DNA from 3 places in the Bacillus sp. 1NLA3E genome. Region 3 is predicted to be linked to each of the others. Evidence: predicted binding sites of a transcription regulator. Region 3 holds the regulator's gene; each other region holds the start of a gene.
What was found. The regulator NrdR, encoded in region 3, represses ribonucleotide reductase genes. The targets are predictions, from matches to a motif close to AACACNATATATNGTGTT.
Positions count from the first base shown of each region.

Region 1: the regulator NrdR is predicted to act here: its motif matches at 6,427-6,444, upstream of B1NLA3E_RS03105 (anaerobic ribonucleoside triphosphate reductase).
Region 2: the regulator NrdR is predicted to act here: its motif matches at 1,936-1,953, upstream of B1NLA3E_RS16220 (vitamin B12-dependent ribonucleotide reductase).

Region 1 covers NC_021171.1:624,716-633,048, reverse strand. The annotation lists gene B1NLA3E_RS03135 (hypothetical protein) at 1-333, shown strand, start outside; gene B1NLA3E_RS03130 (ABC transporter permease subunit) at 448-1,248, opposite strand; gene B1NLA3E_RS03125 (ABC transporter permease subunit) at 1,295-2,092, opposite strand; gene B1NLA3E_RS03120 (ABC transporter ATP-binding protein) at 2,099-2,983, opposite strand; gene B1NLA3E_RS03115 (TetR/AcrR family transcriptional regulator) at 3,074-3,706, opposite strand; gene nrdG (anaerobic ribonucleoside-triphosphate reductase activating protein) at 3,950-4,438, opposite strand; gene B1NLA3E_RS03105 (anaerobic ribonucleoside triphosphate reductase) at 4,526-6,373, opposite strand; gene B1NLA3E_RS03100 (ATP-binding protein) at 6,680-7,930, opposite strand; gene B1NLA3E_RS03095 (GH36-type glycosyl hydrolase domain-containing protein) at 8,191-8,333, opposite strand, start outside.
Region 2 covers NC_021171.1:3,383,849-3,392,181, reverse strand. The annotation lists gene B1NLA3E_RS16230 (rhodanese-like domain-containing protein) at 351-731, opposite strand; gene B1NLA3E_RS16225 (lipoate--protein ligase family protein) at 917-1,759, shown strand; gene B1NLA3E_RS16220 (vitamin B12-dependent ribonucleotide reductase) at 2,100-4,661, shown strand; gene splB (spore photoproduct lyase) at 4,774-5,799, shown strand; gene B1NLA3E_RS16210 (patatin-like phospholipase family protein) at 5,879-6,763, shown strand; gene B1NLA3E_RS16205 (SA1362 family protein) at 6,790-7,179, opposite strand; gene B1NLA3E_RS16200 (DUF1385 domain-containing protein) at 7,237-8,181, opposite strand.
Region 3 covers NC_021171.1:3,697,704-3,706,036, forward strand. The annotation lists gene B1NLA3E_RS17725 (replication initiation and membrane attachment family protein) at 1-1,275, opposite strand, end outside; gene nrdR (transcriptional regulator NrdR) at 1,510-1,968, opposite strand; gene B1NLA3E_RS17735 (glyceraldehyde-3-phosphate dehydrogenase) at 2,400-3,431, opposite strand; gene coaE (dephospho-CoA kinase) at 3,702-4,316, opposite strand; gene ytaF (sporulation membrane protein YtaF) at 4,341-4,976, opposite strand; gene mutM (DNA-formamidopyrimidine glycosylase) at 5,276-6,103, opposite strand; gene polA (DNA polymerase I) at 6,195-8,333, opposite strand, start outside.

The DNA of each region.
Region 1 (8,333 bases), 1.7 Mb from region 3:
TTCCAACGTGACAAAGCTTTATTTCAATCAATGGAAAAAGACATTAAAGAAATAGGATACAGTTATAAATATGGACTCAATGTAGGAATGGTAAAAGAAACAATTTTTTGTAATGAAGACAACATTAAGAACGGTGAATGTTTCGGAGGGTACGATCTCACGCTAGAAGGACCAAGGGATTCAAAAAGTTTATATCAATTAGCCCAAACGTTAAAAAGTCAGGATATTAAGATTAAGGACGTATTCCTCCCTGAAAAACCATCATTACTAATCGAAAATATTGACAAAATTACAAGTCCCCAGCAAATCGATCTAATCCTTGATAGAAAATAATAAAAATGGTGCCTGACCCCCGGTGCGGTAACGCAGTACCGCGCTGGGGGTCAGGCACCCAATAGTAGTTTAACGTGTTAAACCATCACAACTTTATGCTGAGACTTTTAGGGTTTATGCATTTAAATCTCTTTTTTTGAAAAATGTGTAGGTCACAAAAATGAGTATGGCACTCAGCCCTACTGACAATAGGATAAATACAACATCCAATCCATCACCGAACATAACCTCTTTTGCTTCAAAATACTTAAACGGTGTCAGATATTTTAAGACTTCAAGGTTATCATTTAAATCAATCGCGATCGATAAAATATAGGTAAGCATCATGACCCCGGCACCAAATGATGCTGCCGACTTTGGATTTTTTTTCACAGCAGCAAGCGCACTTCCAATCGCCAAAAACAAAAGCTGCAAAACGAACATTGCCACCATTGTAAGGGCAACATCACCATTAACCGCCTCATGGTGTTTGTTGTATTTCCCCATCACGACCACCAGCGACACCAATGACACCAGATTAAAGATCACAACATTCGTGAATGCCGCTATTAACTTTGCTGTAATAACGGTTGTTCTGGAAACAGGCTTGACGAATAAGAATTCAGATGTTTTGTCGCGCTCCTCTTTCGCAATAATACCCGCACCCAGCATTACGGCATGAACCAGCGCCATTAATAAAATATAAATAAACAGCATCGAATAATATCCGCTTAGTGTAGATAGATCGACATCAGAGAAGCCTAATACAGCCTTCATCGATTTAGGCATATCTGCAACAATGTCATTGATCGATTGACCCGAAGAAGAATAGGCTTCATATTTAGCCATCCCAGATATCGCCATAAAAAAGATCCCAACGCTCCAAATAATCAGCGATTTTCGATAAGATTTCAGTTCTTTTATAAAAATATTCAAGAATAAACACCTCCAATTTGCTCAAAGCTATACAATGCAAACATCCTTAAACCGCATGGATATCCTTTTTGGTATAAACAAAATAACTCCCCACTATGGCTAAAATAATAATGACCGCACCTACAATTAAAAAGGATGATTCATAACTCGAATGCTTTAAAATATAGGCGGTGTCAAAATATTTAAACGGCGTAATATATCGTTTCGCATCCTCACCCGATGAATCGCTGAGCATACCAAGAAAATAGAAGACAAACACAGTGCTGAGCGACACAGACAACACGGATTTAATTTTTGGAACAATAACAGAAATAATAATTCCTAGAGCTAGAAAAATCAGTTGAATAAAAAACATCGTCAGCGAAAGCAAGATAAATAATTTCATGCTAAAGTCATCCGTTTTAACTTGGTTCGCCATCAAGATCCCGGCAGCTATATACACGATGTTCGTGATGATGATTGAAACCGTTGCTGCAAGCAACTTCGCTGTTAACACCGTTGTCCTGGTAACTGGTTTGGTTAACAGAAAATCCGCTGTTTTCTCTCTGACTTCCTTGCTGACAATCGCCGTGCCGAGATTCATCGCCTGAATCGCTCCCATAAGCGTAATAAAAGTTAACGGGAAGCAGTAAAAACCTAAAATGGTAAAGAAACTGCCAAGGTGCATACCTAATGCATTTCTGATTGCCTCAGGATAACCTGACAACATTTTGGAAAATGCATCCGCATCCTTTGCAAAAGATGGATAAATCGACAAGAAAAAAATAACAATCAATGCTAAGGATACCGACCAAATAATTATTGACTTCCGGTTCGCCTTCAATTCATGCAAAAATATGTTCATCGCTACTTAATCCTCCTTTTCATAGTAATGCATAAAGATCTCCTCTAGGTCAGGCTCTTCAATCCAAAGGTTGGTAATATCGATTTCAGCAATCTTTTTCAATACACCGTTAATGTTTCCTCTAAATAAGAAGCTAATTATGTTATCTTTCTTCTCTAGCTTTGTCACGCCATCCAAATTAAAGTAATCTTTATCGAGCGTCGCATGCGTATCTATTTTGAACTTTTTATAGTTGTTTTCTTTTAAAGTACTAATCTTTTCAACCGTTACGATTTTACCTTCTTTTATGATCGCAACACGATTACATAATCTTTGAACCTCGCTTAAAATATGAGAGGAAAATAAAATCGTGGCTCCCTTTTTATTCTCTATTTCAAGCAATTCAAAGAATTTTTGTTGCATTAATGGATCTAGTCCACTGGTTGGTTCATCAAGAATAATCAGCTTCGGTTCATGAAGAAGCCCCTGAACAATCCCAACCTTCTTTTTATTTCCAAGTGATAAATCATCTATTTTTTTCGTTAAATCAAGATTCATAATTTCTGCTAATTCTTTGATTCTCTTTGTGCAATCTTTTTTATAGAAGCTTGCTGAATATTTTAATAGGTCCATCACCTTCATGTTGTCATAATAAAAAACTTCTGAAGGTAAATAGCCGATTTGCTTCTTAATTTCAGGAGCAAACTGAACGCAGTCTTTCCCAAAAATTGTGGCACTGCCGCTGGTTGGGTATATTAGTGACAACAGTGTACGGATCGTTGTCGATTTACCGGAACCGTTTGGGCCTATAAAGCCAAATATCTCTCCCTCTTCTACATTAAAACTAATGTCCGTAATCCCTCTTGATTTTCCATACATTTTGGTAAGATTTTTAATTTCAATTACATTCATGGTAGAACCTCCCTTTTCAATCGAACATGTATGATTAAGCAGATTTTTTAGAACCTGCAGTCTACAAAATTAGATCAAATTTTCTTAGTACTATTTATAAAAAGCTGTTCTGAGGATTTCACAATACCCATCCATTTCTTCCATTACTTCCTCTAAATAGGTTTGATCCAAATTACTAGCTAACGCTTTATCTTGCTGACGGTAAGCAAATCCTTCCATTGCCCAAAAAATAATATTGACTGTTTTTTCAATATCCAGTCCCTCTTTAAATTTTGAAAGGTCTATATCCCCAAACAAATCTTTATAACCATAATTCAATAATTCTTTGTTCTTTTGGTCAATTTCTTTCTTTACATCAGGAGCGTTCTCTGTGTATATACTTTTAATAAAATTAAACACTTCAGGGTACTTTTGGAATAAATCGAATTTGAGTATTGCAATCTGTCTGTACCTATTAAAAATGTCTTTTTCGCTCCAATCCACTTTTGCGAGAATCTCCCCCATTACAATCCCCATAAAATGGTTATATAGAAATAAGTACAAATCCTTTTTATTATTAAAATAGTGGAACAATAATCCTTTAGAGATTCCTGCTTCTTTTACAATCTCATTAGTAGAAGCATTTTGATAACCTTTTTGCGCAAATTCTTTTAAAGCAGCATTTAAGATTCGATCTTGCTTTTCTGGATTTAGATTTAGAAATTTAGAAAACAACAGATTCACCTCCATCGAAAAACTTATTTGCCAACTCTTATTTATCATTTGACCCCTTTGGTCAATTTGATTATAGTTCCGTTGACTAGGTTGGTCAATAGGCTAATAATATTATTTTTTCCGTAAACTAAACAACGAAAAAAGCCCATCCATTTTAGTAATAGGATGCGCTTTTTTGGTGCCGCTTATTTTAATTGGTCTATGTTGCATTAATAATGCTGTTCATTAACATTCTCTGGTTTAACCTTTCAGTTACACTTTATTTTCGTACAATAACGTTTGTCCTTCAAATAGACTTTTCTTCACGTCAATAATCCGTTGGTTACTACTACCTTTATATAAAAGACCTAAATCCCGCTTAGCTAACTCAAATTGCCCGTCAACTAGGACATCGACTTGGGTCAACAATTTCAGGTGGCTTGGGTCGGTAAGCAAGGTTTCAAACCTATAGCCTGTATAACACCAAATATTTTTCCCCTCATGTTTTAAAGTTGCAGCTAACGGTGCCACTTCATCACTTTGAAGAAAGGGTTCCCCCCCGCTTAATGTAACCTGAGTCAGTTCATTTTGGATTATCTCCGAAAAAATCTCTTCCTTTGTCATGTCAGTGCCATTCTCCATTTTCCATGATTGAGGATTGTGACAACCAGTGCAGTGATGAGGACATCCCGCAAAAAAGACGACACTTCGAAACCCTTCACCATCAACAATACTATCATGAATAATGTTCATCACTTTCAACCGAAATCACCTCTTTATTTTCAAAAAAAGATCAACCCCATATTTAGTTGGAAAAAGTGTTGGCCTAAAACGACCAACACTTTTTTGTTAATGGTGATGAACTCTATCTCGTTCTTCACTGCGTTTACTGCTATTCCATTTATCCAAACTTCCAACCAAATAACCTGTGATGCGACGAATCCGCTCGATCTTAGACTCTTCATGATTCCCACATTTTGGACATTCATTCTCGATGATTCCTTTATGATTGCAATCTAAGCAACGATCAACCGGATGATTGATACTTCCATAGCCCACGCCATATTTTTGCATTGCCTTGACAATTGTATCTAATGCATCGATATTTTTGCTTGCGTCCCCGTCAAGCTCAATGTAGGTTATGTGTCCTGCATTGGTTAGTTCATGGTATGGAGCTTCAATCCTAATTTTGTCTACTGCTTTAATTTTGTAATAGACAGGAACATGGAAACTATTTGTGAAATATTCGCGGTCGGTTACACCCGGTATCACTCCATGCTTGGCCTTTGCCTTCTTTAATGCCTTACCTGCGAATGATTCAGCTGGAGTAGCCAATAAGGTGTAATTTAAATCGTATTCCTCAGTGGCGGAATCCATTTTTCCACGCATGTATTTAATAATGTCATAGCCCAATTGAGCCGCTTCTTCACTTTCACCGTGGTGTTTGCCGGTAAGCTGAACTAAAGCTTCTGCCAAACCAACAAAGCCGACAGAAAGGGTCCCTTGCTTAAGAATTTCATCAAGCTTCTGATAGGGATTAAGCATCTCACCGTTCCACCATATTCCTTGTCCATAAAGGAACTTGAAATGAGAAGCCGTTTTTTGTGCTTGATAGAGATAGCGTTCGTATAATTGTTTATTGGTTAAATCAATATAATGGTCAAGCTTCCCGAAGAAATCCATCACTCCATCAGACTCAATGGCCAGTAACGGCAGGTTAATCGTTGAAAAAGAAAGATTTCCTCTACCTACTGGAGTTTCTTTGCCATGGACGTTAGAAATGGTACGCGTTCTGCATCCCATTGTTGCAATCTCTGACTGTGGCGTGCCATCATAATATTTCAAATTAAACGGTGCATCCAGGAACACATAGTTCGGGAATAACCGTTTTGATGTTGTTTCTAAGGATAGTCGATAAAGATCATAGTTCGGGTCGCCTTCATGGAAGTTCACCCCGTTTTTCACTTTGAACACAATGATTGGGAAAATCGGAGTTTCTCCCCCACCTAATCCACCTTGCGTCGCTAGAAGGAGATTTTTGGTAACCATTCTGCCTTCTCTTGAAGTATCAGTTCCTAAGTTTACCGAAATGAATGGTACTTGTCCCCCACCACGGCTATGCATCGAATTACTATTATGTATAAATGCCTCACACGATTGGAATACCTCTTGATCAGTTAATTCCCACGCTTTTTCCTCGATGATTTCCTCTTCCATTTCTCCAACCATTAACTCTTGAATCATCTTTTTCTTTTTTTCAAACGTCATCCGAACATATGGCGCTAAATCGTAATCTAAAGTAGGGATTGATTGCCCACCATGTTGGTTGTTTTGATTTGACTGAAAAATAATACTTGTTAAAGCTAAAGCACTTGTAATGCTCTTCGGTTCTCTCATATGTCCATGCCCGGTATTAAACCCACCCTTTAGGACTTTTGCTAAAGGGATTTGGCTGCAAGTTGTCGTACCACTGGCGTAAAAATCCAAATCATGGATATGCATATATCCGTCCAAATAGGCTTGTTTGACATCTTCAGAAAGTAGATTGTCTACTACATATGATTTGGCAGACGCTGAAGCAAACAACAACATCATCCCCATCGGTGACAAGCCATCTACGTTAGCATTTTCCTGAACTAAATCTTTGTTACTACTGTTTACAATCTCTTTAAACTCTTCATAAAGCTTTGATTTCATAGTTTTTCCCCTTTTGGTAAAAACCCTATATTTAGTACTACGAAAATAATATTATCACAACATATGGTGTTTAAATGTGAAAAATTCATTTAGTTTTTGTGACATTTTGGAAATTAATCCAAAATTATTTTATAAAATTATTGATTTTTTCCAAAGGTAAAATAACATGACTGGTCATCATCTGGAAGATTCATGGACATTATTCCAAAAAAAGTGCCTGACCCCCTCCATGTTAACGCATTAATGCGTCGGGGGTCAGGCACTATTAAGTATATTAACGCATTAATGTGCTGAGGTTAGGTGCTTTCAATTTTTGTTGATGCTTGGAAATTGGATGGTGAATGTTGTGCCTTTTCCGGGTTCACTTTTGACCTTTATTTTGCCCTTCATTGCTTGGATGAGTTGGAAGGAAATCGTTAGACCTACCCCAGTTCCTTTTTCCTTGGTGGTATAAAACGGTGTTCCCAATTTATTAAGTTGGCTTTTTGTCATTCCTTTTCCACTATCCATAATTTCAATAGAGACTATCCCATTCTTTTCAATTGTATCCACTGAAAGAACCCCTCCAGCATCCATTGCTTCTATCCCATTCTTGATAATATTGACTAAAACCTGCTTCATTTCGTTACTATTTCCTTTTATGTGTAGTGAATCTTGAATATTAGTCTTGATCGTGATGTTCTGTATATTGGAATAAGATGTCATGAGTGCAATGGTCTTCTTAACCTCATCTGAGATATTTATAGAAGTCAGTTCCTCAGTATTTGGTTTCGCTAACGACAAGTAATCATTGATGATTGATTGTGCATGATCCAGCTCACTTAAAGCAATTTCGATATAATTTTTCTGTGTGCTTTTCAAATTTTCGTCATCGATCAATAGTTGTAAAAAACCTCGAACTGATGTCAAAGGGTTCCTCACCTCATGAGCAACGGAGGCTGCTAGTTGACTGATTATATTAAATTTTTCATCCCTATGTAATTTCTTACGAATTTCAATTTGTTGATTGACATTTTCGATGACAAACACAACCATCATCAGGCAAATCCAAGTAATACTATAAAAAATAAACATAAAGCGAATTTGCTGTATTTGATTCGTTTTAAAAAGAGTGAGCATCACAATAAACGTGTTAGCCCAAAATATTAAACTGACAAACCAAAGTTTCCCCTTTTTTTGGTATGATTCAATTTTTTTTGCTAAAAAAATTAGAATAATACTTGAAATAGAATAATTGATCAAAACAACATAAAACCCATTCCCACCTATAATAAATCGATAGGTTAACAGGATTAACACGTTAATTAAACCCGGAATCGTTCCACCATAAACAAAAGAAATAATAAAGGGAATGATTCTAAAATCATATATATATCCCTCAGAAAATTTGATTGGGTAAGACATCGTCAGAACTATGATGATCAATAACATGATAGTCAATTTCCAGTTTAGCTTTCGGTGTTCCCGGTTTTTTTCATTAAAAAACAAATAATAAACAAAAATAGGGAAAAGTACGATTAGAACTTGATATATAACAACCTCATAATCAATTACCATACAAATAATCCCCCAAAATAGTAGTGGAGAAATAGAATCATTAGAACATTTAACTTCTCTTAAAATATTATATTATAAAAGCGGATACTATTCTCGTTATTTTCTAAAAATTTCAAATACCACGAATTTAATAATAACCTTTCATTAGTTATTTTCGACTTCCCATCCATTCAATTTTAGTTGACAAAAGTATAAAAAAATCGCCATAAACCAACTATGTGGATCATGACGATTTATAATATAAGCGCTTTCTACTCATGCTAAAGCTTCAATTCAACCACATGTTCTTTTCCATCATCCTGCAACTCTACAAATGACCCATCTGAAATAGGGAGTTGCTCTCCGTCCATTGTTAGGTTCCTTTCACCATTCCCTCCATTTATTACATTAATCAAATAACTTG
Region 2 (8,333 bases), 310 kb from region 3:
TAGTGTTAATGATGTGAACGGGTGAAATATTACAATTTTTCGAACACTTAAAAAAGGCAATAGTTTCATCAGTTCTTAACAACAACCGTTAACATTGCGTTTCATAAAAATAGGCTGTATTAAAGCTCAATGCTGATTTTTTGCACAATGTTGATTGGAGTGGAAGGCACGAAGACTCCTGCGGGAGTAGCGGGACAGGTGAGACCCCACAGGCGCTTAAGCGCCGAGGAGGCTCACCGCCCGCCCCGCGGAAAGCGAGTGCCTGGAACGGAAATCAACATTCTTGTTTAACAGAGCCTATAAAATAAAAGGCTGATCGATGGATCAGCCTTTTGGTTAAAAGATCATTGTTATTTTGCTTTTACTTTACCTGTCCAAAGTTTGAACCCGCCTTTTAGATGCGATAGTTCTTTGTAGCCTCTTCTATATAAGAATTGAGCTGCGCGCCCACTTCGCATGCCACTTTGACAATACAAGTATACAGGTTTATCTGGGCGAATTTCCTTCATACGCATTTTCATTTGCGAAAGAGGGATGTTTCTAGCTCCAAGAATATGCCCTGCTTCAAATTCATTCGGTTCACGAACATCAATCAATTGTGCTTTCCGATAACCAGCACGAAATTCTTCTTCTGTCAGGGTTTTAACAATTTTTCGCTGATAGAGCCATGTGAAGACAGAGTAAATTAAAAAAGCTCCGGTAATGATTAGAAGGAAATATAGTGTATCCAATGTTCCTGCTCCTTTCAAGCTTTCATAAGCCAACTTATATTATATAAGGCGAACCACTTAAGAGTAAAGGGAATCCCAAAAAAACTTTGCGGAAAATGAACCAAAATCGTCTTGTTTTGTTTTTAGCAAATGTTTGCTAGAATGTTACCATTGACAGTTTATTAACATAAAGAAGAGGTTTTTGTATGAAAAAAGAAAAAGAAGTTTGGCGTTTCATTGATTCAGGTGATTGCTCACCATCTTTTAATATGGCTTTAGATGAGGTACTTTTACAATGGCATAGTGAAGGGAAAATCCCACCAACTATCCGGTTCTATGGCTGGAATCCTGCGACTTTATCGATTGGTTATTTTCAAAAGGTGGGCAGGGAGATTGATATGGATTCAGTAAAAAAACATGATCTTGGATTTGTCCGCCGTCCAACTGGTGGGCGTGGTGTCCTTCATGAACATGAGCTAACATATAGTGTTATTGTCTCCGAAGATCATCCGCAAATGCCCAAAACGGTTACAGAGGCGTATCGTGTCATTTCTGAAGGCATCTTAAAGGGGTTTCATCACTTAGGACTTGAAGCGTATTTTGCAGTTCCAAAGACGGAGGATGAAAGAGATTCCTTAAAAAATCCACGATCTGCTGTTTGTTTTGATGCCCCAAGTTGGTATGAACTAGTTGTTGAAGGACTGAAAGTTGCTGGGAGTGCTCAAACAAGGCAAAAAGGTGTCATCCTTCAGCATGGTTCAATCCTTTTGGACCTTGATGAGGATAAACTTTTTAGTTTATTCCAGTACCCAAGTGAGCGAGTGAAAGAACGGATGCAAATGGCTTTTAAAAATAAAGCAGTTGCCATTAATGATATTAGCCCTCGGCGGATTACTCTCTCTGAAGCGAAGGAAGCGTTTAGAAAGGGTTTTATCGAAGGGTTAAATATTGAACTCGAGCCATATCAGCTTTCCGCTGAAGAATTAGAGGTTGTAAATAAGCTTGCACAAGTCCGGTATGAAAATGATAAATGGAATTATAAACGTTAAAAAAAGGCGAGGAATCGCTTTTTTATTTTGAATGATAATATTTTCTGATAAAGGAAAGTGCAACCTTCAAATTTTGTTGAAATTTCTCTTTTTATGAGGAATTCCCTAGTATTTCTCTCATATTCTCCATTTTATACTTATTTTTATGTTTGACAAAATAATGATTTGTAAGCTTCAACACAATATGTAGTAGTGTCGAAAATATTCACAATACTATATGTTGAATTAAACCTTTGATTATGATAACTTTAGATTTAACAAACAACTAGATTTACAAATGGTTCTATTATTTTCTTATTAAGAGAAAAAGTAGGACAATTTTTTTGAAGGAGATGTGATCATGTCTGTTGTGCTACCCCAAAAATTGAATATGAACATTGAAAGATTGAACGAGGATATCCGATTATTTCCACAGGTTCATCCGATTACTCCCGATATGAAGATTACGCATAAAGGGGTATCAAAGCTGGTAATGCTGGATCGGTATACGTTTAAAGATACTGAGAAAATTACCTTAACAACTGGAGATTTCGTCGTTCTAACGATTAAAGAAGACCCAAAATTCCCAGCACGCGGACTTGGTTTCATTCTTGATATTGATTGGGAAAGTAAATCTGCAAAAGTTTTGGTAGATGAGGAATTCCGTGGGGTCCTTGATGATCCTGAAGAAGCTGCAACTGGTGTGATCAAGCGACCACTTGACGTAATTGAGAAGCCGCTCGAGGTATTTTATGAGCAGATTGCAAAACGGAATGCAACTGGGCTTGCTTCTGTTGAAAAGACAGATGAAAAGCGGAAAGAATGGTTTGATAAGTTCTATCAAGAGCTTGTGAATTTGAACTTTATTCCGGCTGGTCGTGTTCTTTATGGAGCAGGTGCAGAAACAGAAGTTACGTTCTTTAACTGTTACGTTATGCCATTTGTACCGGATTCTCGTGAAGGAATTTCTGAACACCGTAAACAGGTAATGGAAATCATGAGCCGTGGTGGTGGGGTTGGAACAAATGGTTCAACTTTACGTCCACGAAACACACTGGCAAAAGGTGTAAATGGAAAATCATCTGGATCAGTTTCATGGTTAGATGATATTGCTAAGTTGACGCATCTAGTTGAACAAGGTGGATCAAGACGTGGTGCTCAGATGATTATGCAATCGGACTGGCATCCTGACATTATTGAATTTATTATTTCTAAAATGCAAAATCCAAGAATTTTGCGCTTTTTGATTGAAAATACAAAAGATGAAATGATTAAAAAATTAGCAAAAGATAAATTAAAATTCACTCCATTAACTGAGCAAGAAAACGCGATGTACCAAGGAATTGTAAATTACAAAAGCATTCCTGGTTATGGTGGATTCAGCCAACAGATTATCGCTGACGCTGAAGAAAAGCTTCGCATCGGTGGAACTTACAGTGTTCATAACTCTGAATTCTTAACAGGAGCAAATATTTCCGTTTGCTTAACTAAAGAATTTATGACTGCCGTAGAAAATGACGGTGAATACGAGCTTCGCTTCCCAGATGTTGAAAGCTATGATTCGGAAGGCATGAAGATTTACAATGAAGAATGGCACAAAGTTGGCGACGTTCGTGAATGGGAAAAACTCGGCTACAAAGTGCGCACCTACAAGAAAATTAGAGCAAAAGAGCTTTGGAATCTAATCAATATTTGTTCAACATATTCAGCAGAACCAGGTATTTTCTTTATCGACAACGCTAACGAAATGACCAATGCCCAGGCGTACGGTCAAAAGGTTGTAGCAACGAATCCGTGTGGGGAGCAACCACTCGCACCTTATTCTGTCTGTAATCTTGCAGCAGTAAATTTAGCTGAAATGGCAGATAAGCAAACTAAAACAGTTAATTATGAAAAACTAATCCGTACGGTTGAAGTTGGAGTCAGGATGCAAGATAACGTAATTGAAGCAACTCCATACTTCCTTGACGAAAATAAAACGCAAGCACTTGGAGAGCGCCGTGTTGGACTTGGTGTAATGGGTTTACATGACCTACTTATCTATTGTGAAACAGAGTACGGTTCTGAGGCCGGAAACAAGTTGGTCGATAAAGTGTTTGAAACAATCGCAACAACTGCATATAGGACATCAGTAGAACTTGCAAAAGAAAAGGGTAGCTTCCCATTCTTACAAGGAAACTCCCAAGCAGATACGAATCGTCTACGGGATGCATTCATTCACACAGGCTTCCTGAAAAAAATGCCTGAAGACATTCGTAATTCGATCTTAGAATATGGTATTCGTAATTCACACTTACTGACTGTTGCTCCCACAGGATCTACTGGGACAATGGTTGGGGTATCCACAGGATTGGAACCATATTTTTCCTTTTCTTATTACCGAAGTGGTCGACTCGGTAAATTTATTGAAGTTAAGGCAGAAATCGTTCAAGAATATTTGGATCAACATCCGGAGGCAGATCCTGAAAGCCTTCCAAACTGGTTTGTCGCAGCGATGGAGCTTGCACCTGAAGCCCATGCTGACGTACAGTGTATCATCCAGCGCTGGATTGACAGTTCCATTAGTAAAACAGTTAATGCGCCAAAGGGCTACAGCGTAGAACAAGTTGAAAAATTATATGAGCGTTTATACAAAGGCGGTGCTAAAGGTGGTACCGTATATGTTGACGGTTCACGTGACAGCCAAGTATTAACATTAACAGCCGAAGAAAATAGCTTTGAAGAATCAAAAACAATTTTCAAAGAAAAAGCAAAACAACACGTTGTTCTTGTGGATACTATTAGTGAACTTCGCTCAACAAATATGACAATCGGATCTGAAGTCGGCAACACTTGTCCTGTCTGTCGTAAAGGTCAAATAGAAGAAATGGGCGGTTGCAATACCTGTACGAATTGTGGCGCGCAATTAAAATGCGGTTTGTAAACTAATATGCAAAAGAGGATGGGAATAACTTTTCCCTCCTCTTTTTTTTGTTTTCCGGCTGTTTTGCTCATACTAGAAAAATGCACTCACTAATGAAGAAAAGAGGAAAAAAATGGAGCCATTTATCCCTCAGCTTGTCTATATTGAGCCGCAAGCATTAGAGTACCCAATTGGAAGAGAACTGAAAGAGAAATTCACCAAAATGGGATTAGAAATTCGTGAAACCACCTCACATAATCAGATTCGTGGTATTCCTGGTGATAATGAGTTACAACAATATCGAAACGCCAAGTCCACACTTGTAGTGGGTGTTAGGAGAACGTTAAAATTTGATACATCTAAGCCGTCGGCAGAATATGCGATCCCGCTTGCCACTGGATGCATGGGTCACTGTCATTATTGTTACTTACAGACCACACTCGGTAGCAAACCATACATCCGGACCTACGTCAATTTAGACGATATTTTTGCTCAAGCTCAAAAATATATGGATGAAAGAAAACCAGAAATTACTCGATTTGAAGCAGCATGTACATCCGATATTGTGGGGATAGACCATTTAACTCATTCGTTGAAAAAAACTATAGAGTTTTTTGGACAATCAGAGTTGGGAAAATTACGGTTTGTTACAAAATTTCATCATGTCGACCATTTGTTGGATGCAAAGCATAATGGAAAAACACGTTTTAGATTTAGTGTGAATTCCAGGTATGTCATCAAGAATTTCGAACCGGGAACTTCTTCCTTCGATGAAAGGCTTGAAGGGGCTAGAAAGGTTGCCCACGCTGGGTATCCCCTTGGTTTTATCGTTGCCCCAATCTATATGCATGAAGGCTGGCAGGAAGGCTATTACGAGCTTTTTGATCGGCTAAGTCATGCTTTACAAGGAGTGGACTTGAAGGGGTTAACCTTTGAACTAATTCAGCATCGTTTTACAAAGCCAGCGAAAAGGGTCATTGAAAAAAGATACCCGAAGACTAAGCTAGAGATGGATGAGGAAAAGCGAAAATATAAATGGGGTAGATATGGAATTGGAAAATATGTTTATCCAACAGCCGAAGCCCAGGATCTTGATCAGACACTACGACAATATATTGGATCATTTTTTCCAGAAGCAGAAATAGAATATTTCACTTAAATAACTTGTACGCCGTACTATTTTTTCATGTAAGTGCTTAAAGATGTATCGAAGGAATACATCGATGGGAGTGGCTAACATGCTAATAGACGGTGTTTTTTCAGGTGGTGGTATCAAAGGCTTTGCCTTAATAGGTGCTTATGAAGAGGTTGAAAAAAAGGGTTTCCAGTTTGCAAGGTTAGCTGGAACAAGTGCAGGATCGATTATTGCAGCGTTAGTGACCGCAGGTTATACGAGCAAGGAAATATATAACCACCTTGATGGGCTTAACTTAAAGATGTTTATGGATGTGGGGAGAAGTTTAATTCCATTTCCGTTGGCTAAATGGCTTCTTGTTTATTGGAGGATGGGTTTATATAAAGGAAATCATTTGGAGAATTGGTTAACGGAAAAATTAGCAGCAAAAGGATTGCGAACTTTTTCAGATCTCCCTCCTCATACACTACGTATCATTGCATCGGACTTAACAAGCGGTCAAATGTTAGTATTACCAGATGACCTTACAAAGTATGGGATATCACAAGGCTCTTTTCCTATTGCAAAAGCGATTCGAATGAGTTGTAGTCTTCCATATTTTTTTGAACCAGTTAAATTAAAAACACCGACTGGAACTAATGTTGTGGTGGATGGTGGGGTGTTAAGTAATTTTCCAATGTGGTTATTTGATCAGGATCATATAAAAAAAATTCGGCCCGTTCTTGGAATTAAATTATCGAACCGTTCACAAGATCTTCCAAAAAAAAATATCAATAATGCTGTTAAACTTTTTGAAGCTTTATTTGAAACGATGAAAAATGCACATGATGCTAGGTATATTTCAAGAAAACACGAAAAGAATATTATTTTTATCCCCACAAAGGGAGTTATTAGTTTCGACCTCCAACTAACTGAGGAGGAAAAGCAAGCACTCATGGTATTAGGCAGGAACTCGGCGACAACCTTTTTTAAGACATGGAGTTATTAGCAAAAAAACTTAAAAGAAAAATCGAGTCAAAAAGAGGCTCGATTTTTCTTTTTACCTTTTTTTCCTTCAATGACAGTCAAATGAGCTGTAGGTTTTTTCTTTGATTTCATGTTTTTTTTCATGGTTGTGATCGGAGATACAGACCGGCGCGTCCCTTGACCTGATTCTTTTTGATGTAACCTTTTCTTTGACCTTTTTGCAGCCTTAACAAATGCCCGTTGCTCTCGCTTCTCAGGGTTGGAATTGTAAAACCGTGTTACGATAAAATAAACTGCCGTGCCAACGATAAGTACGACAGCTATACTTTTTAAAAAACCGGTCGGATTGGCAATATAATTACCAGCGACCCCAATAGCTGCCAAAATAATGAGTCCCATTACAATTAAAAGTGAAGTCCGATTTTTCAAGAAAGCCACCTCCCTAAGAGCATAATGAGCAAAAATAACCATTTTTAAACTACAAAGGTAAAGACTTTAGACAATTTCTTCACTTACACCATTTTCTTCTGTCTCTTTCTCTCGCTTTAAAAGTTCTTGAAAAGAAAGAATTGCCACTTCTACTTGTTCATCATTCGGTTCTTTTGTGGTAAGCATCTGTAGCCATAAGCCAGGCAACCCCAGCCATTTTAATACAGGAAGACTTCTCACCTTATTGGTTAGTTGTAACACTTCAAAAGAAATCCCTAATACAACTGGAATCAAGGCTACTCGGTTGACTAGCCGATACCACAATGGATCTGTTGGGACAAACATATAAATAAACACCCCAATAATTACGGTAAATAAAATGAAGCTACTGCCACAACGGTAATGAAGGCGTGGTTGGGATTGGACATTCGTAACTGTTAATTCCAAACCGTTTTCAAAGGTATTAATTACTTTATGCTCTGCACCGTGGTATTGAAACACCCTTTTGATAATTGGGGTAAAGGACACAAAATATATATATGAAAGGAGCAATAAAAGCTTAAAAAAACCTTCAACAAGAACTTGAGCAAAATGCCCAGGGAAAACAGGCTTGGTCATAGCTGCTAGAAAAACAGGAATCAGTGTAAAAATAAATTTTCCAAATAAGAAAGAAATGACACCAATGGTCGCAACCCCAAGATACATAGCCAATTTTGAAGTTTCCTGTTCTTTAAGAAGATGGTCCTCATTTGGATCCACATCGTACCTTTCCGTGGAAAAGTTTAAGTGTTTTGATCCATTAGCGCTGGCTTCAACTATTGCCACAATTCCTCTAATAAATGGGATACGCTTTAAATAAGCGGCAGTTGGATTGGTTTTTCGAGGTAAATGATAATAATCGATTGATGAATCTTTCCTTCGGACAGCAGTAACATAGTGATGTTTTCCGCCAAACATCACCCCTTCAACAACTGCCTGACCTCCGTAAATCGGTTTTTGTTCTTTTGCCATGGGTGTTAACACCAACCTATATTCTGTGATTTGACATAACAGCAAGAAAAGAAACTGTTCCTATCTATATTTATTCTACTAAAAAATAGATAAAACCTCTAGGCTGGAAGATTTCTTTTATTTTAAGTAGTAAGAATGAATAGTTTGTTAAA
Region 3 (8,333 bases):
TTCGGTCCGGATTGGTTTTTTCGAAGTTTTTTTCTTATTTTTATTTTCACCAGAAGCCCATTGTTGATATTGTTTATGTTCATTTAAAGCAAGCTCCATGGCTGCTTTAACGGTTTTTACCTCTTTTCGGGCCCAGTGACTAGCTAATTTTTCAACATATCCCTTTGTAAGCTTCATATCCATCTTTAGCATAACATAATGGATGAGAACGTTAATAACTCCTGGTAAAAGCTTTTGATTAAACATAACATCCTCAATGATTTTTATATCCGCATTGGATGCCTCTGCACCGCCCGCTAAATCACTTAAAAACTTTAATGGTGAGGTAGTGTCAAAATAATGGATCAACTTATCTTCCTGCGTTTGTGGTTCAATAGTTTTTGATTGGTATAATGGCGGATGAGTCCGTTCTATAAGGGAAGGAAGCGAATCTTGGTAGTTAAACTGATACCAATCACGTGCTGATTTCCGTAGCTCTTCCAAGTTAATCTCGTCATGCTCAGTCATCGCACTAAGGACAATATTTTTCATTTGAATGGCATCAATTTCATATAAAAAGCCAAGATTGCTTATAGCTTCTTTTACCTTTTTAGTAAGAGCCTTCTTCGGAACAAGGGATTCTGATAACCCAGTTTCCAATAACTCAAAATTAAAGGTATTTTGTTCAATTTGAATTCCACTGTTCTCTTTGCGACCAATAAATTCTTGTCTTTCACCCTCCGCTAGTTCTTCTGCTGTTTCTTGGTTAGATTTCAATGCATTTGGTGAGGCGGAGGCGTATATGTCCTGAAAGGCCTTTGTAACATTTTGGTATCCTTCGTGTGCGACAGTCTTTTGATCACTGAAAAATCGTTTGAGTCTGGCAAATTGTTTTTTTCCAATTTTGCGGTACAAATATATATTTAGCATTCCGTCTAAAAAAAATTGTGCAGGAGTTAGTGGAGGTTGAAGCTGATAAATGAAAGCTCTCTCCCCACCTTCATTTCGAACATAGGTGGTAATAAGCCCCATTCCTTCCAATCTGAGCCTTGCTTCATATATTTCCTTTAAATTCAAGCCCATAATTGTCATTAAACCATGATGGGAACTTGGTTCAGACCAAAGCCGGTTTTCCTCAAGCTCGGCCCATAATGTCATATATAAACTAAAGCTAGTCGTACCAATTAACGGTTGATACAAGAAAGTCATGACTTTCCGATCAAAATCATGTATCAATCCGTTTACCGAGACAACATAACGATCAATTGGGATAAGCTCTTGCCAATGTTGGGCCATAACAACCAAACCTTTCATAAGAAAAGCGCAAGCGCCCGTTCAGCGACGTATGGACTGGAGCACACCGCCTGAGATAAAGGAAACACGGAGAGCAAAGCGATCCGATGTTGACTTATCGTAGGGAGGTGGGTGAAGTCCACTAGTCGCTGGGCGCTGGAGCTAGACAGTTCACTAAGATAAAAGTACATATTTTCTTTATTTTAAAAAAAGAGCTAAAAAGCTTTTTAGCTCATGTTATATTTCCTTTTTTATTAGTTCTTTTAATTCCTCAATAAATACATTGATGTCTTTAAATTGGCGATAAACTGAAGCGAAGCGGACATATGCTACTTCATCAATTTTTGCTAGCCTGTCCATTACCATTTCACCAATCATGTCACTCTTAATTTCTGAAACTCCTTGATTCCGAAGTTCTTTTTCAACCTCTTGGGTAATATCTTGGAGTTCCTTTAAGGCTACAGGGCGTTTTTCGCACGCTTTTATTAGTCCCCTTAAAATCTTCTCTCGATTAAATTCTTCTCTTGTTCCTTCTTTTTTTACAACAATAAGAGGAATTTCTTCAACTTTTTCAAATGTAGTAAATCGATAACCACATTGTTCACATTCACGTCTCCGGCGAATCGCTTTTCCATCATCAACAGGACGTGAATCGAGAACTCGAGTATTATGATATTGGCATGAAGGGCATTTCATTGTCAGCTCTCCAATTCCTATAGTTATTTTTACTGATTAACCTCAATTAAAGTTTCTCTATACCTATCTTATAAAAAAGACGGGGTAAGGACAAGTACATGTCAAAGAAAAGCGAGTTCTAATTGTTAAGCGACTTGCGTAGATAGTAAACTAGGAAACTATTTATTGAATTTAAAATTAGACTGTATTAAAGCTCAATGTTGATTGGAGTGGAAGGCGCGAAGACTCCTGCGGGAGCAGCGGGACAGGTGAGACCCCACAGGCGCTTAAGCGCCGAGGAGGCTCACCGCCCGCCCCTAAGGTGCGCGAGTGCCTGGAACGGAAATCAACATTCTAATTTAACAGAGCCAAAAATAAAAAAGAATAAAAAAAAACTGCTTACTGATCGCTCAGATAAACAGTTAGTTGAGTATTTGAAAAGTTAATTTAAATCATCCAACTTTAACTGCTGGGCAATTTTCCATAACTTTTGCAACATGCTTTAATAAGTCAACTACTCGGCAAGAATAACCCCATTCGTTATCATACCATGCAAGGACTTTTACCTTGTTGTTACCAATAACCATGGTAGATAAACCATCAATTATTGCCGAATGTTCATTTGTATTAAAGTCAACGGAAACCAATGGTTCTTCCGTAATGTCTAGAATTCCATTTAGCTGTCCGTTAGCAGCCGCATAAAATGCTGAATTTACTTCATCTACTGTTACATCTTGTTTTAAGTCCACAACTAAATCCACCAAAGAAACATTTGGTGTTGGGACACGCAATGACATTCCGTGTAACTTACCTGCTAATTGTGGTAAAACCAATGACAATGCTTTTGCAGCACCGGTTGTTGTAGGAATAATCGATTGTCCACATGCACGAGCACGTCGCAAATCTTTATGTGGATTATCAATATTTTTTTGGTCATTTGTGTAGGCATGGACCGTTGTCATTAATCCATTAATTATTCCAAATTGCTCATCAAGCACTTTTACTACGGGTGCTAAACAATTGGTTGTGCACGATGCATTTGAAATGATATCGTGTTGTTCAATATCCAATTTATCATCATTTACACCCATTACAATTGTAATATCTTCATTTTTTCCTGGAGCTGTAATGATAACCTTTTTAGCTCCTGCATCTAAATGAAGACTTGCCTGATCCCGTGAGTTGAATTTACCAGTTGCTTCAATCACGATATCAATGCCTAAATCCCCCCAAGGTAATTCTTTTGGGTCTCGGCTTGCAAATAATTGAACACGCTTACCATTCACAATAATAGAATCATCGTTAGGGATAACCTCACCTGGGAATTTTCCATGAGTGGTATCATATTTTATTAAGTGTGCCAACGTTTCTGCCGGATAACTGGCATTGATGGCTACCACATCAATATCATCTTCAAGTATTGCCTTTCTAAATACCATTCTTCCAATTCGTCCAAAACCATTAATCGCTATCTTCGCCTTCATTGTATGGCTCCTTCCGCAATATGTTATACTTTATTCTACGTTTAGATGTAATTAGTATAACATATTAATTTTATTTTGCACTCAAAAAAAGTATATTTTTTAAAGTTCCGCCATTATAAGTGTTATTAACCGTATATATGAGAACATAATGAGAAAAATGGAAGTACCCATTCCAGCTACGCATGCAACGCCTGTGTTGGAAAACACCTAATCTAGTTACAACTAATTATCCTACACAAAAAGAAGAGGAGCTATCCGCCCCTCTTCTTTTTATGTCCTAGTATTAATAGTTATTAACCATTTGTTTAATATATCTTTTAGCTGTTTTTCTGTCTCTTCTGGAGTCCCATTATTATCAATCACCGCATCTGCCCACTTTCGCTTTTCAATCAGTGGTAACTGCGAAGCAATCCTAAACTTTGCTTCTTCTTTCGTAAAACCGTTTCGAACCATTAATCGATCGAGTTGTGTTTGCTCATCTACATAGACAACGACCACTTTATCAACCATGTAAGTTAATTTACTTTCAAACAAAAGAGGAATATCTAATACTACTATATTGTGACCCAAGGCAAGGTATTGTTCTTTTTTTTGGATCATTCTTCCCCTAACAGCCGGATGAACAATGTTGTTTAATACGGTCCTTTTTTCTTTATCAGGGAATATGATGCTTCCTAATTTGTTCCGATCAATGGAGTCATCCTCCATTAATATGTCCTTTCCAAAATACGAAACAATATCATAATATGCCTTTTCTCCTTTTTCAACGACTAGATGGGCTTCCACATCTGCATCGATAACAGGAATATTTTGTTCTTGTAGCATCCTTGTTACGGTGCTTTTTCCGCTAGCAATTCCCCCAGTTAATCCAATTATTAAAGACATAATCTATCCCTTTCCTAGTTCAACTTATAATTTCCAAATTCCAATTACGATTAGTAATATTCCAGGGAGAAAAGTAAACTTTTGAATCCACTCAAAATGCGCGAACACAGATCCTAATTTCATTCCTACAAACACAAATAATGAACTCATTATCGCAACAGAAATGGCCAAATAGAGGGGAGAAAATCCAAGCATTGCTGCTCCAATTCCAGCACCAAAAGCATCGAGTGACAAAGCTATTCCAAGCAACAAAGCTTCTAATCCAGCAATAGTCCCTGATTTGTCAAAGTCTGCGGACATTGGTTTTCTTAAAATATTAATGACTAGACCAAGCGACTTAATTTCAAAGTTGATAATCGTGCTTGCAATTGAAGTTTGTTCTTTCATCTTCTCCGGTCGGAAAAATTGATATATAATCCATGCTCCAAGCAAAATTAAAATATATCCCCCTGCATTTTGGGCAATTTTGGGTGAGAAAAAATTTTCAATCAAATGTCCAACCGCCATTGCAAAAATTAATACGACTGCCGAACATCCAGATATGACTAATATTGATTTTAACGGAATCCGTACTTTCCTCAACCCATACGTAAAACCAACACTGAAACTGTCAAGACTGACAGCAAATGCAAGCAGTAAAAGGGAGATGATATGCGCCATTTATAGAGCTCCTTCCTGTCAATCGCTACGATAGTATATGGAAGGAGCCAATCCAATGTTAAGTTGTTTCTTATTTTTTGACTGTTTTCGTAAACTGGTTGATTTCCGCTCCAGGATGCTCGCGCACCTTAGGGGCGGGCGGTGAGCATCCTCGGCGCTTAAGCGCCTGTGGGGTCTCACCTGTCCCGCTGCTCCCGCAGGAGTCTCGCACCTTCCGCTCCAATCAACTTCTTTATCAACGGTTTTCTTTCCAAAAACCTATAAAAAAAACAACAATCTTTTAGAAAAGAGCCTATTTTTTATAGTCGTTGACAGCTAGGACAAAAATGAGTACCACGTCCACCAACTTTGATTTTTTGAAGTTCAGTTCCACATCTTTGACACGGTTCGTCTTTTTTACCGTAAACAAACAATTGTAATTGAAACATTCCGATTTGCCCTTGGGAATTCAGATAAGACCGAATTGTACTACCACCTTTAGTTACAGCTTCCGTCAACGTCGCCACAATTTCTTGGTGGAGAGCCGTAATTTCTTCGCTCGATAATGAAGCTGCTTGTCTCTCTGGATGTATTTTTGAACGAAATAACGTCTCATCCACATAAATATTTCCAAGCCCAACAACAGTGGCCTGGTCTAATAAAGTTACCTTTATTTTCCTATTTGTTCGCGCTAATATTTCAGTTAAATATTGCACTGTAAATTTTTCCGAAAATGGCTCAGGGCCTAATAAAGATAAGGGTGGCTGTTCAAACTCAGTCCCTTTGGAAAATAAGTGCATTGTTCCAAATTTACGAATGTCTTTATAACGAAGCTCTGTTCCATCTGTAAAATGGAAAATAACATGTGTATGCTTTTCAACGGGAGCTTCTGTTGAAAAAACCCCATATTTTCCTTCCATCCTTAAATGAGAAACAAGAGCATAATCTTCTGTGTAAAAAATTAAAAACTTCCCTCTTCTCCCCATTTTTTGGATTTTCTGCCCTTTTAAAGCGTCCTGAAATTGAACAACTTCATCTGGTCGTTTCACTATTTTCGGCCAAAAAACAGATACACTATTAATTTCTTTTTGCAGGACCAGTGCCTCTAATGTTCTTTTTACTGTTTCAACCTCTGGAAGTTCAGGCAACCTGCTCCCCACCTTTCATAAAAAGATAATAAACCGGGCGCCTCCGCTTTTCGCTTTGTCCAGCTCTAGCAGCTAGTCGCTTCTGTTTTTCTTATTTCGCATCAAACCAAGTTGGTCCGTAAGCATAATCCACCTTTAATGGTACCTTCAGCTCAATCGCATGCTCCATCACATCAGGAACGATTTTTTTCAATATTTCTATTTCCTCTTCTGGTGCCTCAAAGATTAGTTCATCGTGCACCTGCAATAATAAACGTGCTTTAATTCCTTCTGTTTTTAACCTTTCAGCCATATCAATCATTGCTTTTTTGATAATATCTGCAGCGCTGCCTTGAATCGGTGTATTCATTGCTGTTCTTTCAGCAAAACTACGGACATTGAAATTCCGACTCGTTATTTCCGGAATATATCTGCGGCGATGAAGGAGAGTGGAAACAAAACCCTTTTGCTTTGCATCCTTGACGATATCCTCCATATAATCCTTTACTCTCGGATAGCTTTGCAAATATAAATCAATAAATTTCCCAGCATCTTTTCTTGTGATACCAAGATTTTGAGAAAGTCCATAATCGCTGATTCCATATATGATTCCAAAGTTAACTGCTTTGGCTTGACGCCTCATGCTGGAGGTTACATCCTCTTTTGCAACATGAAAAACATCCATTGCGGTTTTTGTGTGAATATCAAGTCCTTCTTTAAATGCTTCAATCAATTTTTCATCCTCAGCGATGTCAGCGAGTACCCTTAACTCAATTTGTGAGTAATCTGCTGCAAACATCATCCAGCCCGGTTCTGAAGGAATAAAGGCCTGGCGGATTTTTCTGCCTTCCTCTAGGCGGATTGGAATATTTTGCAGATTGGGATCAGTAGAACTTAGACGGCCCGTTTGGGTTAGTGCTTGATTATACCTGGTATGCACCTTTAGTGTTTCGGGATCGACGACCTTTAACAGACCTTCAATATAGGTTGACTGCAATTTTCCCAACTGTCGATAGTGCAGGATTTCCTTAATGATGTCATGATCATTTTCAAGCTTTTCTAATATATCTGCAGAAGTCGAATAACCGGTTTTTGTTTTCTTGAAGGAGTTCAGCCCTAGTTTTTCAAATAATATAATTCCCAATTGTTTTGGAGAATTAATGTTAAACTCTTCACCGGCCAATTGATGGATCGTGGTTTCTAATCTCGCAAGTTCCTCGTTATTTTCTTGCCCCATTTTTTGAAGGCGACCCTGGTCTACTTTCACGCCTTGGAATTCCATCTCGGCTAAGATTAATGATAATGGCATTTCCAACTCAGTAAACAATTCATAAAGCTGGTTTTCCTGTAATTCTTTAATAAGTTTTTCGGTAAGGATATCCATGGCATATACTTTTCGCACTAAATGTTCGGCGAGCTTTGCCTCTTCCGGAACCTGACGTTTAGCCCCTTTTCCATAAAATGCTTCATCCGATTGAACATCATGAAAACCATACCGTTTGGCTATTTCCGCAATATCATCGATTACTTCAGCCGGGTTAACAATATAAGAAGCAAGTAATAGATCGAATTCTATTCCTTTTAAATCAATATTCTGATGTCTTAAAGATACAACTGACCGTTTTGCATCATAGACAGTTTTTCGTTTCTGCTCATCTTCAGCCCATTTTTTAAATTCTGGTGATTTAAGGGCATTCTTAGTGGAAATAAAATAGCATCCATTTTTATTAGCCAAAGAGAAGCCAATTATTTCACCACGATTGTAATTATCATCAAGAATTTCCACGTAAAGTGACGTATCTTCAGTGAAAATTTGCTTATCCACTTCTTCGATTATTTGAAAATCAATCTCTTGTAATTCTATTGTTGTATCCTCAACTAACTCTGTTCCGATTCTGTCTAATAAGGTTTGAAACTCTAGTTCTTTAAAAAGACTCACTAACTTGTCTTTTTGAAATCCCTCATACTCAATTTCCGAAAGCTGTAATTCAACGGGTGCCTCTGTTGTAATCGTTGCAAGTTGTTTACTCATTACCGCTTGGTCTTTAAATTCCTCAAGCTTTTCTTTTAATTTATTCCCACTGACTTGATCAATGGAGTTGAGTAGTTTTTCAAGTGTTTCAAATTCTTTCAAAAGCTTGATTGCGGTTTTCTCGCCCACTCCTGGAACGCCTGGAATATTATCTGATTGGTCTCCCATAAGCCCTTTCATATCGATGATCTGATTAGGACTTAAACCATATTTTTCTCG